Regions from separate parts of the Paenibacillus sp. FSL M7-0134 genome, predicted to be linked through region 1. Evidence: a T-box and tRNA genes for the amino acid it is inferred to sense, from the RefSeq annotation. Region 1 holds a T-box; the other holds one or more tRNA genes.
The links. The T-box of region 1 lies ahead of tyrS (tyrosine--tRNA ligase). A T-box ahead of a tRNA ligase gene usually reads a tRNA of that ligase, here a tRNA-Tyr.
Positions count from the first base shown of each region.

Region 2: it has a tRNA-Tyr gene. The T-box ahead of tyrS (tyrosine--tRNA ligase) is inferred to sense a tRNA for this amino acid. The anticodon was not compared.

Region 1 is NZ_JBBOXV010000001.1:2,815,972-2,822,178, reverse strand. It holds gene rpsD (30S ribosomal protein S4) at 192-791, shown strand; gene NSQ58_RS12535 (AraC family transcriptional regulator) at 871-1,740, opposite strand; gene tyrS (tyrosine--tRNA ligase) at 1,942-3,195, opposite strand; T-box leader at 3,262-3,528, opposite strand; gene NSQ58_RS12525 (penicillin-binding protein 1A) at 3,664-6,207, shown strand, end outside.
Region 2 is NZ_JBBOXV010000001.1:1,572,072-1,578,278, forward strand. It holds rRNA gene NSQ58_RS06870 (23S ribosomal RNA) at 1-612, shown strand, start outside; tRNA gene NSQ58_RS06875 (tRNA-Asn) at 679-754, shown strand; tRNA gene NSQ58_RS06880 (tRNA-Ser) at 758-849, shown strand; tRNA gene NSQ58_RS06885 (tRNA-Glu) at 867-938, shown strand; tRNA gene NSQ58_RS06890 (tRNA-Val) at 1,008-1,083, shown strand; tRNA gene NSQ58_RS06895 (tRNA-Met) at 1,110-1,186, shown strand; tRNA gene NSQ58_RS06900 (tRNA-Asp) at 1,202-1,278, shown strand; tRNA gene NSQ58_RS06905 (tRNA-Phe) at 1,316-1,388, shown strand; tRNA gene NSQ58_RS06910 (tRNA-Thr) at 1,411-1,486, shown strand; tRNA gene NSQ58_RS06915 (tRNA-Tyr) at 1,492-1,577, shown strand; tRNA gene NSQ58_RS06920 (tRNA-Trp) at 1,585-1,658, shown strand; tRNA gene NSQ58_RS06925 (tRNA-His) at 1,676-1,748, shown strand; tRNA gene NSQ58_RS06930 (tRNA-Gln) at 1,759-1,833, shown strand; tRNA gene NSQ58_RS06935 (tRNA-Gly) at 1,841-1,912, shown strand; tRNA gene NSQ58_RS06940 (tRNA-Cys) at 1,925-1,999, shown strand; tRNA gene NSQ58_RS06945 (tRNA-Leu) at 2,011-2,089, shown strand; gene NSQ58_RS06950 (recombinase) at 2,134-2,262, opposite strand; gene NSQ58_RS06955 (hypothetical protein) at 2,347-2,700, opposite strand; gene NSQ58_RS06960 (hypothetical protein) at 3,387-3,569, opposite strand; gene NSQ58_RS06965 (MarR family transcriptional regulator) at 3,790-4,311, shown strand; gene sufC (Fe-S cluster assembly ATPase SufC) at 4,292-5,068, shown strand; gene sufD (Fe-S cluster assembly protein SufD) at 5,092-6,207, shown strand, end outside.

The sequences.
Region 1 (6,207 bases):
ACTATCTACTGTGCGGATCTTAAATTTTGGGCGTAACAGTTTGTGTCACCCTCATCTTTTTTGTTGCTGACAGGACAGCGGCTGAACTTTTCTGTCAGTAGTGCGTCTTACCTTAATTGGTAGCGCCGAACAAATTGGAGCGCAAAGAGAGCCCCAACTCAAATTTTAATTATGAAGGAGTTAACTCTATAATGGCACGTTACACTGGTCCTAAATTTAAATTGAGCCGTCGTCTCGGTATTTCCCTGAGCGGCACAGGTAAAGAATTGAAACGCCCTTTCCCTCCGGGACAACATGGTGCAAACCAACGGAGAAAAATCAGCAACTACGGTATGCAGCTTCAAGAGAAACAAAAGCTGCGTCACATGTACGGCTTGGGTGAAAAACAATTCCGTACCCTGTTCAACAAAGCTCAACACATGCACGGTATCGCTGGTGAAAACTTTATGTTCTTGCTGGAAAGCCGCCTGGACAACCTTGTGTTCCGTCTTGGCTTTGCTAATTCCCGTGCAGGCGCACGTCAATTGGTAGCTCACGGTCACGTTACTGTGAACGGTAAAAAAGTTGACATCGCTTCTTACCAAGTAAGTCTTGGCGACGTGATCGGTCTTCGTGAAAGAAGTCGTTCCCTGTCTTCCATTAAAGAAGCTTTGGAAAACCGCAACCACTTGGCAGCTTACCTGGAGTACAATGACGCAGCTCTGGAAGGTAAATTCATTCGTTTGCCTGAGCGTGGCGAATTGTCCCAAGATATCGATGAAAAACAAATCGTCGAATTCTACAACCGCTAATCCTTGTATTAGCACCAAAAAGCACCCGAATTTATTCGGGTGCTTTTTTTATATTCCCTATGCATCGAGCCTGAGGGTTTTATTCAATGGGGATGTATACCTTCATACTCAAGTGATCTGGATAGGAGGAATTCATCACGTCCGTAATTTCAAAATCAGGCCCCTCCCTCCGTTCAAAATTAGAATTAGGAAGCCATGTGCCATAGATAAAGTCTCGTATATTCTGAACCCGTCCATCTGAACCCGAAGCGTCAAACTCAGCATACTTCCCTGCTGGAATCTCCATATATACGAAACCCTCTGCCAGTTCTTTTGACTCTTCTTCAACTGCCTCGCCCACCACAAATGAAAATGCACCGTTGTCTTCAAATCGACAGGCAACCCCATATGACATTCCCGGTGCAATTTTGTTCGGGATAAACATAAAATATTCATTTGCTCCAAAGTGCCCATAAAACCCTGGAATTTCTTTATAGTGCTGCTCATTATTCAGATTTGTTTTATATTCATATCCTACAATTTTAACTGTTTCGAGCTGCAATATCACCGGCTTATTCACATCCAAATCCCCCATCTTATTTTTTTGGTAATCCAGAAAATTGATTTTACTTTGCGCAGGAAACTCGATATCACCGTTACGATACTTCCCAGGGGTGATCCCAAAATTCTTTTCAAAAGCGCGGGTAAAAGCTTCTTGTGAGTTGTACTGATACTCAATAGCAATGTCCAACACTTTTTGATTGGATTGTTTTAGCTGTTCAGCCGCCTCGGACAATCTTCTCCTTCTTATATATTGTTGAACCGTAAAACCCGAAATGGCCAGAAAAACCCGTTGGAAATGAAAAGCTGAAAAACAGGCCTGTGAAGCAATCTCGGCAATTTTTAAATCCTCCCGGAGATTCAATTCAATAAACTCAATCGCACACTGAATTCGTTTAAAATAGTCCATATAATCCTTCCCCGCACTTGTAATTGTTTTGGTTATCTATCCTACACCCAAATTGTGCAACCCACGTTTTCATTATGTATAACTCTTTACCTACATGTTTGATTATTTGTGCTAAGTTTACCATGACTTTTCACTTGGCAGAAATAAAAAAGCAACGCTGAGATCGATACAATCTCAGTGCTGCTTTTGAATATATTTTCATTATCCAAGCTTGATTTTAGCAAATTTCCGTTTACCTACCTGCACAATGTCGCCTTCCTTCGGCGTGTATGCTTCGTTCACATCGGTCCATTTCTCTTCGTTAATTTTGACCGAACCCTGCTGAATACTGCGCTTGGCTTCACCATTAGATGCTGCAAAGCCCAGATGAGTCAGCAACTGGATTACACGAATGCCACCTTCTTCTAACTGATCAGCCGTCAAGGTGAACTCTTCAATATCGTCAGGCAGCGCACGTTGCTGGAATACGGTCACAAAATGCTGCTTTGCTGCTTCCTCTGCTTCTTCACCGTGGTACATGCGCACTAACGTTCCAGCCAGCTTCATTTTGGCATCACGTGGATGTACTGAGCCGTCCTTAACACCTTTCGCCAGCTCTGCCAGCTCCTCGTTGTTGATATCCGTTGCAAGCTCAAAATATTTCAGCATCAGCTCGTCAGGAACGGACATGGATTTCCCGTATATTTCGTTCGGCTCCTCATCAACACCAATGTAGTTCCCCAAACTTTTGCTCATCTTCTGGACGCCATCCAGCCCTTCAAGCAATGGTAATGTAATAGTAGCCTGCGGCTCAACTCCGTATTCTTTTTGCAGGGTTCTGCCCATCAGCAGATTAAACTTCTGATCCGTCCCCCCCAATTCAATATCGCTTTGGAGAGCCACGGAATCCATGCCCTGCATCAGCGGGTAAAAGAACTCATGGATGCTGATCGGCAATCCGTTTTGGTACCTTTTTGTAAAATCATCTCGTTCCAACATACGGGCAACCGTTACTTTGGCCGACAGGGTTACTACATCAGCAAAAGACATTGGCCCTAACCATTCGGAATTGTAGAATACCTTTGTTTTTTCAGGATCGAGAATTTTAAAAATTTGTTCCTTGTACGTTTGTGCATTACGCTGTACATCTTCCTCAGTCAGTTGCTTACGAGTCTCCGATTTACCTGTCGGATCACCAATTCTGCCTGTAAAATCTCCGATAATCAGTTGCACTTGATGGCCTAATTCCTGGAACTGGCGCAGTTTGTGCATAACAACCGTATGTCCGATGTGAATGTCGGGCGCAGATGGATCAAGACCCAGCTTAATTTTGAGCGGCTCGCCGCTAACGACCGATTTAATTACCTTACGCTTCAGCTCATCCTCCGGTACAATTTCCGCCACACCCCGCTGTATCACCTCTAGCTGTCGCTCGACCTCTACCTGTTGCTCCGGCTTCAATTCTTCCCACTTCATCCTGTATACCTCCTATTTTTCATCCAAAATATTACATATTAGACAAACCAAAAAGCCCCTTTCATCCCAAGGGACGAGAAGGAGCTACTCGCGTTACCACCCTAATTAAAGAAACGCATGTCAAAGACAGACATTTCTTTCACTTCATTCCTATAACGGGCCTACACCCGGTACTGGATTACTATGGTAGCTTCGCAAACCTGCAAATGCTTTCCATTCATCCAGACAGCTCCAGACGGTAATTCAAAGGAGGGACGCTACCGATTCACACCACCCATCGGCTCTCTGCACAACGTGATTCCGCCTTCTACTGAAGTCTTTCTCTGCTTTTCACGATATTTACTTTGACCTATTTATAACACACTGCTTTTATGTAGTCAACGACACCAAAAGACAGGCTTTTTAGCATATGGGTTCATTTTGTAATTTTATGCTATAATAATGGCTGTTATAAAGGAGGAAGACTTAATGGTTGAAGAAAAAAACAATGTATCAGCGCCAAAGCCTTCCCGCTTGAGGACAACCATGCGAAGGCTCGGCCGTGTCATAAAGTGGGTCATCATCATCGGTTTTATGGGGGCACTATTTGCAGGGGGGGCCGCCGCTGGCTATGTTGCTTCTATTGTAAAAAGCGAACCCGTGCGTTCCAGATCCATGATCCTACAGGAAGTAGATAAGAATGCAATTACAGGCTTCGCTTATTTCAATGATGGCTCTCCCATCGGACAACTTCGGACAGAAGAAGATCGAAGACCTGTCACGTTTAAGGAGATTCCACAACTCGTCATTGACGCAGTCATTGCCATTGAAGATAATCATTTTTATGAGCATAAAGGTGTCGATTTGTCGGGAACGCTGCGTGCTGTGAAGCAAAAGGCGCTGCATGAATCCGTACAAACCGGGGGTAGTACCCTCACCCAGCAGCTTGCGCGTCGTGTCTTTCTAAATCTCGATCGCACGGATGACCGCAAGGTCAAAGAAATTTTGCTGTCTCTGCGCCTTGAGCGCTTCCTGAGCAAGCAACAAATTATTACGGCCTATCTCAATAAAGTACCTTTTGGTAACGGTTCAAGCGGTTACAACGTCTTTGGCATTAAAGCAGCGGCCAAAGGTATTTTTAATGAGAATGATCTGAACGAGATTAATGTAGCCCAGGCCGCCTATCTGGCAGGTTTGCCACAGCTTCCTTCTTCTTATTCTGCTTACAACGGTAAGGGCGAGTTTAATGAAGCTGGCTTTAAAAGAGCCATCAACCGCCAGCACCTGGTGCTCAGTCGAATGCTGGAGGAGAACAAAATCAATAAAGCACAGTATGATGAAGCGATGGCTTTTGATATCAAAAAATCTCTCGCACCACGCACTGTTAAAGCTTATAACACCTATCCATACCTTATGATGGAAACAGAACGACAGGCTGCGCAGGCACTCATGTCTGTCACCAATCCGGGTCAAGCAGCTAATGCCAGTGCAGATGCCAAGACCAAGGACGATAACGATTTACTCAAAGAAGCTGAACAGCAGCTTCGCACAGGCGGTTATATGGTGTACACCACCATTGATAAGAGCGTCTACAAATCTATGCGTCAAATTGCAGAAAATAAAAACAACTTCTCTGCCACTAGTAAAACCAAGGGTGACGAACAAGCAGCGGCTATTCTGATTCAGCATAAAACAGGCGCCATTCTTGGAATGATGGAAGGTCGGGACTTCCAAAAGGAGCAGATGAATTATGCCACGCAGATGGTACGTCAGCCAGGTTCGGCAATGAAACCGATTGCTGCCTATCTCCCTGCATTGGACAGCGGTCTTGTGCAGCCTGGTAGTATCGTGGATGATGCCCCTATTATTTTGAAAGATGGCAGTAATGGATATCACATTCCGAAAAATGCTAACAACCGCTATCAAGGATTGGTTACGGCGCGTTATGCACTGAATCAATCGCTAAATACGATAGCACTCAAGCTGTTTAACGAAAAAGTAGGGATTAGCAATGCTTGGGCTTTTGCTAAAAAACTGGGTATCACCACCTTGGAATCCAGTGATAACAACGCCCAAACGGGTGTACTTGGCGGCTTGGCCCATGGGGTGACCGTCGAGGAACTCACGAATGCATATGGAGCCATTCCAAATGGCGGTGTGTTTAATGACGCCTATATGATCGAAAAGATTGTGGATTCGCAAGGCAATATTGTATATAAGCATCAGGCTAATCCTGTGCAGGCCTTCTCACCGCAAACCGCCTACCTGATGACAGATATGTTGCGTACAGCCGTGTCGGAAGGCACAGGCAGACTGGTGAAGCGGAACTTTGATCAATCCGGCAAGATTCCGATTGCCGGCAAGACAGGCACTACGCAATCCTACACTGATGTTTGGTTCGAGGGCTTTACACCTGACGTCACGCTGGGTGTATGGGTTGGTTACAAGCAGCCTGTCAATAAGCTTGAAACGAAAGTCCAAAAAGAGCGGGCTCGTCGCCTATGGGCTCTAATCATGAATGAAGTAACAGCTAAAGATGCTCAGCTGTTCCAAACGGACAGTTTCAAGAGACCTGACGGCATTGTAAGCCGTACAGCATCCGCGTATGGTTCGGACATTTATAACAGTAAGTATCCACCTAAAAACAGTGAAAATGGTGTGAGCCGTGCGAAATATATTACCTACCAAGGTGTGAATTATATTCCACGCGATGGTACACCGGATGATATGTTATATGAACGGACCGTTAGGAAACGGGAAAAGCCAATCTCAGAATTGATTAAAGAGCTTCAGCAAGCCTTTAAGGTGATGAGACGACATAATTCGTTGTCCTACTATCTGCCTCAGGATGCAGATAAGGAAGCTCCTACTCAGATTGATCCACGCAAGGACGATGGAGCAGCCCCTAACGCTCCATCTAGCATCAACGTAAGCTATAGTGACGGCAAAGCCATAATCAGCTTTAGCCCAAGCGGAAACAGCGACGTCGTAGGATACCGTCTGTATCGTTCTACAGATGGGGGCAGCTTCCAA
Region 2 (6,207 bases), 1.2 Mb from region 1:
GCGCCCCAAGGTTCCCTCAGAATGGTTGGAAATCATTCGAAGAGTGCAAAGGCAGAAGGGAGCTTGACTGCGAGACCTACAAGTCGAGCAGGGACGAAAGTCGGGCTTAGTGATCCGGTGGTACCGCATGGAAGGGCCATCGCTCAACGGATAAAAGCTACCCTGGGGATAACAGGCTTATCTCCCCCAAGAGTCCACATCGACGGGGAGGTTTGGCACCTCGATGTCGGCTCATCGCATCCTGGGGCTGAAGTAGGTCCCAAGGGTTGGGCTGTTCGCCCATTAAAGCGGTACGCGAGCTGGGTTCAGAACGTCGTGAGACAGTTCGGTCCCTATCTGTCGTGGGCGTAGGAAATTTGAGAGGAGCTGTCCTTAGTACGAGAGGACCGGGATGGACGTACCGCTGGTGTACCAGTTGTTCCGCCAGGAGCACCGCTGGGTAGCTATGTACGGAAGGGATAAGCGCTGAAAGCATCTAAGCGTGAAGCCCCCCTCAAGATGAGATTTCCCAGTATGTAAGACCCCTTGAAGACGACGAGGTAGATAGGTTGGGGGTGGAAGTGCAGTAATGCATGGAGCTGACCAATACTAATCGGTCGAGGGCTTATCCTAAAAATAAAACGCAATGAGTTTCGGATCCAGTTTTCAGGGTGTAACCTTGAAACAAATGCTTAATATTCCCTGATAGCTCAGTTGGTAGAGCACTCGACTGTTAATCGAGTTGTCACAGGTTCGAGTCCTGTTCGGGGAGCCATATGGAGAGGTGTCCGAGTTGGCCGAAGGAGCACGATTGGAAATCGTGTAGGCGCCAAAAGCGTCTCGAGGGTTCGAATCCCTCTCTCTCCGCCATAATTATTTTATTGCATGGCCCGTTGGTCAAGGGGTTAAGACACCTCCCTTTCACGGAGGTAACAGGGGTTCGAATCCCCTACGGGTCATAAAAAATATCATAAAAGAACTTGCAATAAAAAGTTCATTATGGTATAATATGAGAAGTGCTTAATTGTGGAGGCTTAGCTCAGCTGGGAGAGCATCTGCCTTACAAGCAGAGGGTCGGGGGTTCGAGCCCCTCAGCCTCCACCATTTGAAAATTAAATATTTATTATTGTCGCGGGGTGGAGCAGTTCGGTAGCTCGTCGGGCTCATAACCCGAAGGTCGCAGGTTCAAATCCTGCCCCCGCAACCAATTAAAATTTATTATGGAACTGTGGTGTAGAGGCCTAACATGCCTGCCTGTCACGCAGGAGATCGCGGGTTCGAATCCCGTCAGTTCCGCCATTAGTAATACAACGTTTAATGAAGAGCCTTATAATAAGGCTCGGTAGCTCAGTCGGTAGAGCAGAGGACTGAAAATCCTCGTGTCGGCGGTTCGATTCCGTCCCGAGCCACTTTTAATTGAATATTTTATGTGCCGGTGTAGCTCAACTGGTAGAGCAACTGACTTGTAATCAGTAGGTTGGGGGTTCAAGTCCTCTCGCCGGCACCATTTTTGGAGGATTAGCGAAGTGGCCAAACGCATCAGACTGTAAATCTGCTCCCTTACGGGTTCGGTGGTTCGAATCCATCATCCTCCACCAGTTTTATAGGGGCATAGTTTAAAGGTAGAACAACGGTCTCCAAAACCGTTGGTGTGGGTTCAATTCCTGCTGCCCCTGCCAATTATTCATTACTTGCGGCGGTCGTGGCGAAGTGGTTAACGCACCGGACTGTGACTCCGGCATTCGTGGGTTCAAGCCCCATCGGCCGCCCTTTACTTATTGGGGATTAGCCAAGCGGTAAGGCAACGGACTTTGACTCCGTCATGCATAGGTTCAAATCCTATATCCCCAGCCATCTTTATGCGGACGTGGCTCAGCGGTAGAGCATCGCCTTGCCAAGGCGAGGGTCGCGGGTTCGATTCCCGTCGTCCGCTTTGTTACACTCTGGCGCCATAGCCAAGTGGTAAGGCAAAGCTCTGCAAAAGCTTTATTCCCCAGTTCAAATCTGGGTGGCGCCTCCATAATTGAATATGCCGGCGTGGCGGAATGGCAGACGCGCTCGACTCAAAATCGAGTGGGAAACCGTGGAGGTTCGAGTCCTCTCGCCGGTATTAACTAAAAGAGTTCATTAGAGATAATCTCTAGTGGGCTTTTTTTATTTGAGCTTTAGTACCCCACTCATTGCTTGAGCTGAAGACACCTTTGAGTTGTATTCGAAATGCGAATAAATATTTGCCGTTGTTGCATAATCGCTGTGGCCTAACCATTCCTGAACTTCTTTCATGCTTACCCCTAATACATCTACATAAATATACTCCAGGTATTCAAGACAATAAGAATTGTCAGAAGATAAGCGATAGGATTCCTGTTATTTCTTCATACGAATCAGAAGCTCATAGAACGTGTCCACCAGTGGCAGTATACGGCGACTGGCTTTATTCTTGGTTCGGTCCTTTTCAATTTCAATTCTTTCGCCTCGAATTACTGCGAGGAGTTGATTCAGCTCCTCGGCATTGTAGAAGCTCACGACGTAATTGTTCTTTTTTGGGCTTTCAACTAAGTCAGGGAGATTCGCCACAATCAGCTTTATTTTCACGGCATACTGAAGGGCTCTGCAAATGTTCGCGTGGTAATGAATAACGGTATTGGCGCTGACACCTTGCACATTCATTTCATGGGTATACAAGGTCTGAAAATCCTCTGTAGTTAAATCATCAAGCAATACATCCCTTTCTCTCGGAAAAAGGATCTACGCGGCCTTTTACAGTGTCGGAATAGGAGATATAGGAGATGAGATAAGCCCGATACTGTTTTTCATCATCTCTAGCCATTGAAGCATAAAGTCTGCGAACAGCCTTTTGCTATTACCGGATGGAGTAGCCGCTTTTACTCTTACAGCATATCTTCGTTTTCAACCGCGAGTGCTTGTCCTTCCATATGATAATTCTTCCTGGCTTCCTGAAGCAAGATTTCGGCTCTTTTCTTGGTTCCTTTTATCTTAAGCCCCGTAGGGATCCATTTTGGTTATCGTTTACCATTCTCATCTTTACAGTTAGGCGGATGTCCCGTTGCGCTTTCTCCTCTTCCAACAACTCCAGAGGGTGAACCCGATCCTTTTTTCAAATACCGGTTGAGCTTCGGAATGGATTTGCTACAAAAGTGGTAGCTGAATCCGCCGATGGATTGCTTTAGCGCCCAGAAGGTGCATTTATTTTGAACCGGGCGGTATAAAGTTCGATGATCTAGGTCGCCTCCAGTGTCAGATCGGTGCTGGCTAGAATGGAGCATCGCCTGTTCGGATTCACCAGCAAAAACCACAGTTTTTGGTATACTCTTTGGCCCCATAACATATCCAGACACAGGTAACTGACGGATTATTCATTGCCATACATGCTCACGATAGCGTACTCAAACGCTGCGGTACGGCTTTAAAACAGCTCGGCCAAGCACCACCTTTGTCCTCTTTTTACGGTAGCGACCCCGGTCTGTGGCAGGTGTACCATGACGTTCATAGGCAACGGTATTGGACTTGGCTTCGGTTACCATATCCATCCGGGTGCTGCCGAATTGATCAGAGGTAGGCAAAACCATTTCCGGGACGTGCCCTAGTCAAAACACAGCATGAGGCCGATGACAATGACAACAAACCCATGAAAAGCGCCTCCAAAATTGCGTCACATTTAACACAATTGATATTGATTATCAATATCAATTGTGTTAATATAATTTTGTTCACTAGTGAACAAAAAATAATCTAATGGTGACACTGAACTTGGTCTGCAACTACTACAAGAGAGGGGAGATTGGGAAATTGGAGTTTCAAAATCATTTTAAAGGTCATCTTTACGAGCAATATATTAAAATGCTACATCTGAATGAGCTGTATACTGAACAAGAATTTAACTCGTTTCGGCAACAGGCCAGAAAGTACCAGATTGACATGCTCTCCAACAATATTACTAGTGTACACGTTATTGATTGCATTGGTGATTATGAACCGATAAATCATACCGGGATTGTGGAGAAGATGGGGTTGTCCAAAGCTAGCATTACTAAAATTAGTGCAAAGCTGCTGGAAATGGGCTTCATTATGAGAAGTCAACTGAACAGCAATCGTAAGGAGATTTACTTTAGTTTAACGGATAAGGGAAGACACGTTTATCATTTGCATAAAGAACTGCACAAAGAAAAAGAAGAAAGGTTTTACCAATTCATTGAATCCTATTCAGAGGTTGAGCTGCAGACTATTGGAAAATTTATGAGTGATTTGGTGGCGCGTGCCGAAGAATACTCCGAAGGGAAGTTTACGATAAATGACGACATTAAAGATTGAGGAATTAAGATCCAAGATTGAAGGGAAAGAAATTTTAAAAGGGCTCACACTGGAGATTCATGGCGGAGAGATTCATGCGATTATGGGGCCTAATGGGACGGGAAAAAGTACATTGGCTTCAGCTTTAATGGGCCATCCCAAATATGAGGTTACTGGCGGTAAGGTGACATTGGACAATGAAGACCTTCTGGAGATGGAGGTGGATGAGCGTGCCCAGGCAGGCTTGTTCCTCGCTATGCAATACCCAAGTGAAATTGCTGGCGTGACCAACTCGGACTTTCTCAGAAGTGCCATCAATGCACGGCGTGAAGAAGGCGATGAGATATCCTTAATCCGTTTTATCCGTGAAATGGAGAGCAAAATGAAGGGGCTGGAGATGAACCCGGAATTTGTGCATCGTTATTTGAATGAGGGATTCTCTGGCGGTGAAAAAAAGCGGAATGAGATTTTGCAAATGATGCTACTTGAACCCAAGTTTGTGATCCTGGATGAAGTGGACTCAGGGCTTGATATTGATGCACTGCGTATTGTGGCCAATGGCGTAAATGAGATGCGCAGCCCGGATAGAGGCTTTTTAATCATCACCCATTATCAACGACTGTTGAATTATATTACCCCGGATTTTGTGCATGTCATGATGCAAGGCCGGATAGTTAAATCTGGCGGTCCGGAGCTTGCCCACCGTTTGGAGGCTGAAGGGTACGATTGGGTGAAGGAGGAACTTGGGATTACGGATGAGACGGTAAGGGAAGCTTAAAAGCCGGAGAGGAGGAACAGCACGTGGATATACAAGCTAGAGTTTCAATGAATGTGGACGATTTACGCGCATGGTCAAGCGCTAAGGATGAACCTCGTTGGCTGATTGAACGCCGCGTTCACGCACTCGAACTGGCAGGGACGCTGGAGTTGCCTAAAGTGGAGAAAATCAATCTCGAAAAATGGGATATCTACGAAAGTGGAGATTACAAGGCTGAGAATGCGTGGTCTAGTTTGGAGGAAGCGCCGGAGGTTGTTCGAGGTTTGGTTGCTTCTCCGGTGAAAGGCGGACTAATCCTTCAGTTCAACTCGGATGTAGTGTATACGAAATTGTCCGAGAGCTTAGCCGCCCAGGGAGTCATTTTAACGGATCTGCATACTGCGGCAAAAGAGCATGAGGAGCTGGTTCAACGTTATCTCTTTCAGGCAGTAAAGCCAGAAGAACATCGTTTATCTGCTGCACACAGTGCCTTATGGAGTGGTGGCGTTTTTCTATATGTCCCAGACGGTGTAGAGGTTGAAGCACCTATTCAAGCGATCTTTCTTAACGATACAAGCGGTGTGTGTTTTGCTCCTCACGTCTTAATTGTGGCAGGGAGCAACAGCAAGATCACTTATGTGGATAATTGTGTATCGAGTGGTGATGATGTCAAGGTATTGCATAACGGTGTGACGGAGGTCTTCGCGGGAGCGGGCTCAAAGGTGCAAGTAGCTTCGGTTCATCAGCTTGCTGCAACTACAACAGATTTCACCCAGCGACGGGCGGTCGTTCTTGCTGATGGGGGTGTGGAATGGATTATTGGTGAGATGAACAATGGTTATACCGCCAGCGATACCAAGACTTTGCTACAAGGCAACGGGGCGGTCTCCGACAATAAGGTGATTGCTATTGGCACGGGCAATCAAAAATCGAGCTATACAACTCAAGCTCAGCATTTTGGCAGAAGCTCGGTAAGCCAGATGATTACGCGTGCAGTCATGCTTGAAGAAGCTACGGCCATTATCAACGGCATTACAAAGATTGAAAAAGGTGCAACCCATTGTGATGGTCAGCAAACAGAACGCGTGCTTATGCTAAGTCCTAAAGCTCGCGGCGATGCCAATCCGATCCTGCTGATAGATGAGGATGATGTAACCGCG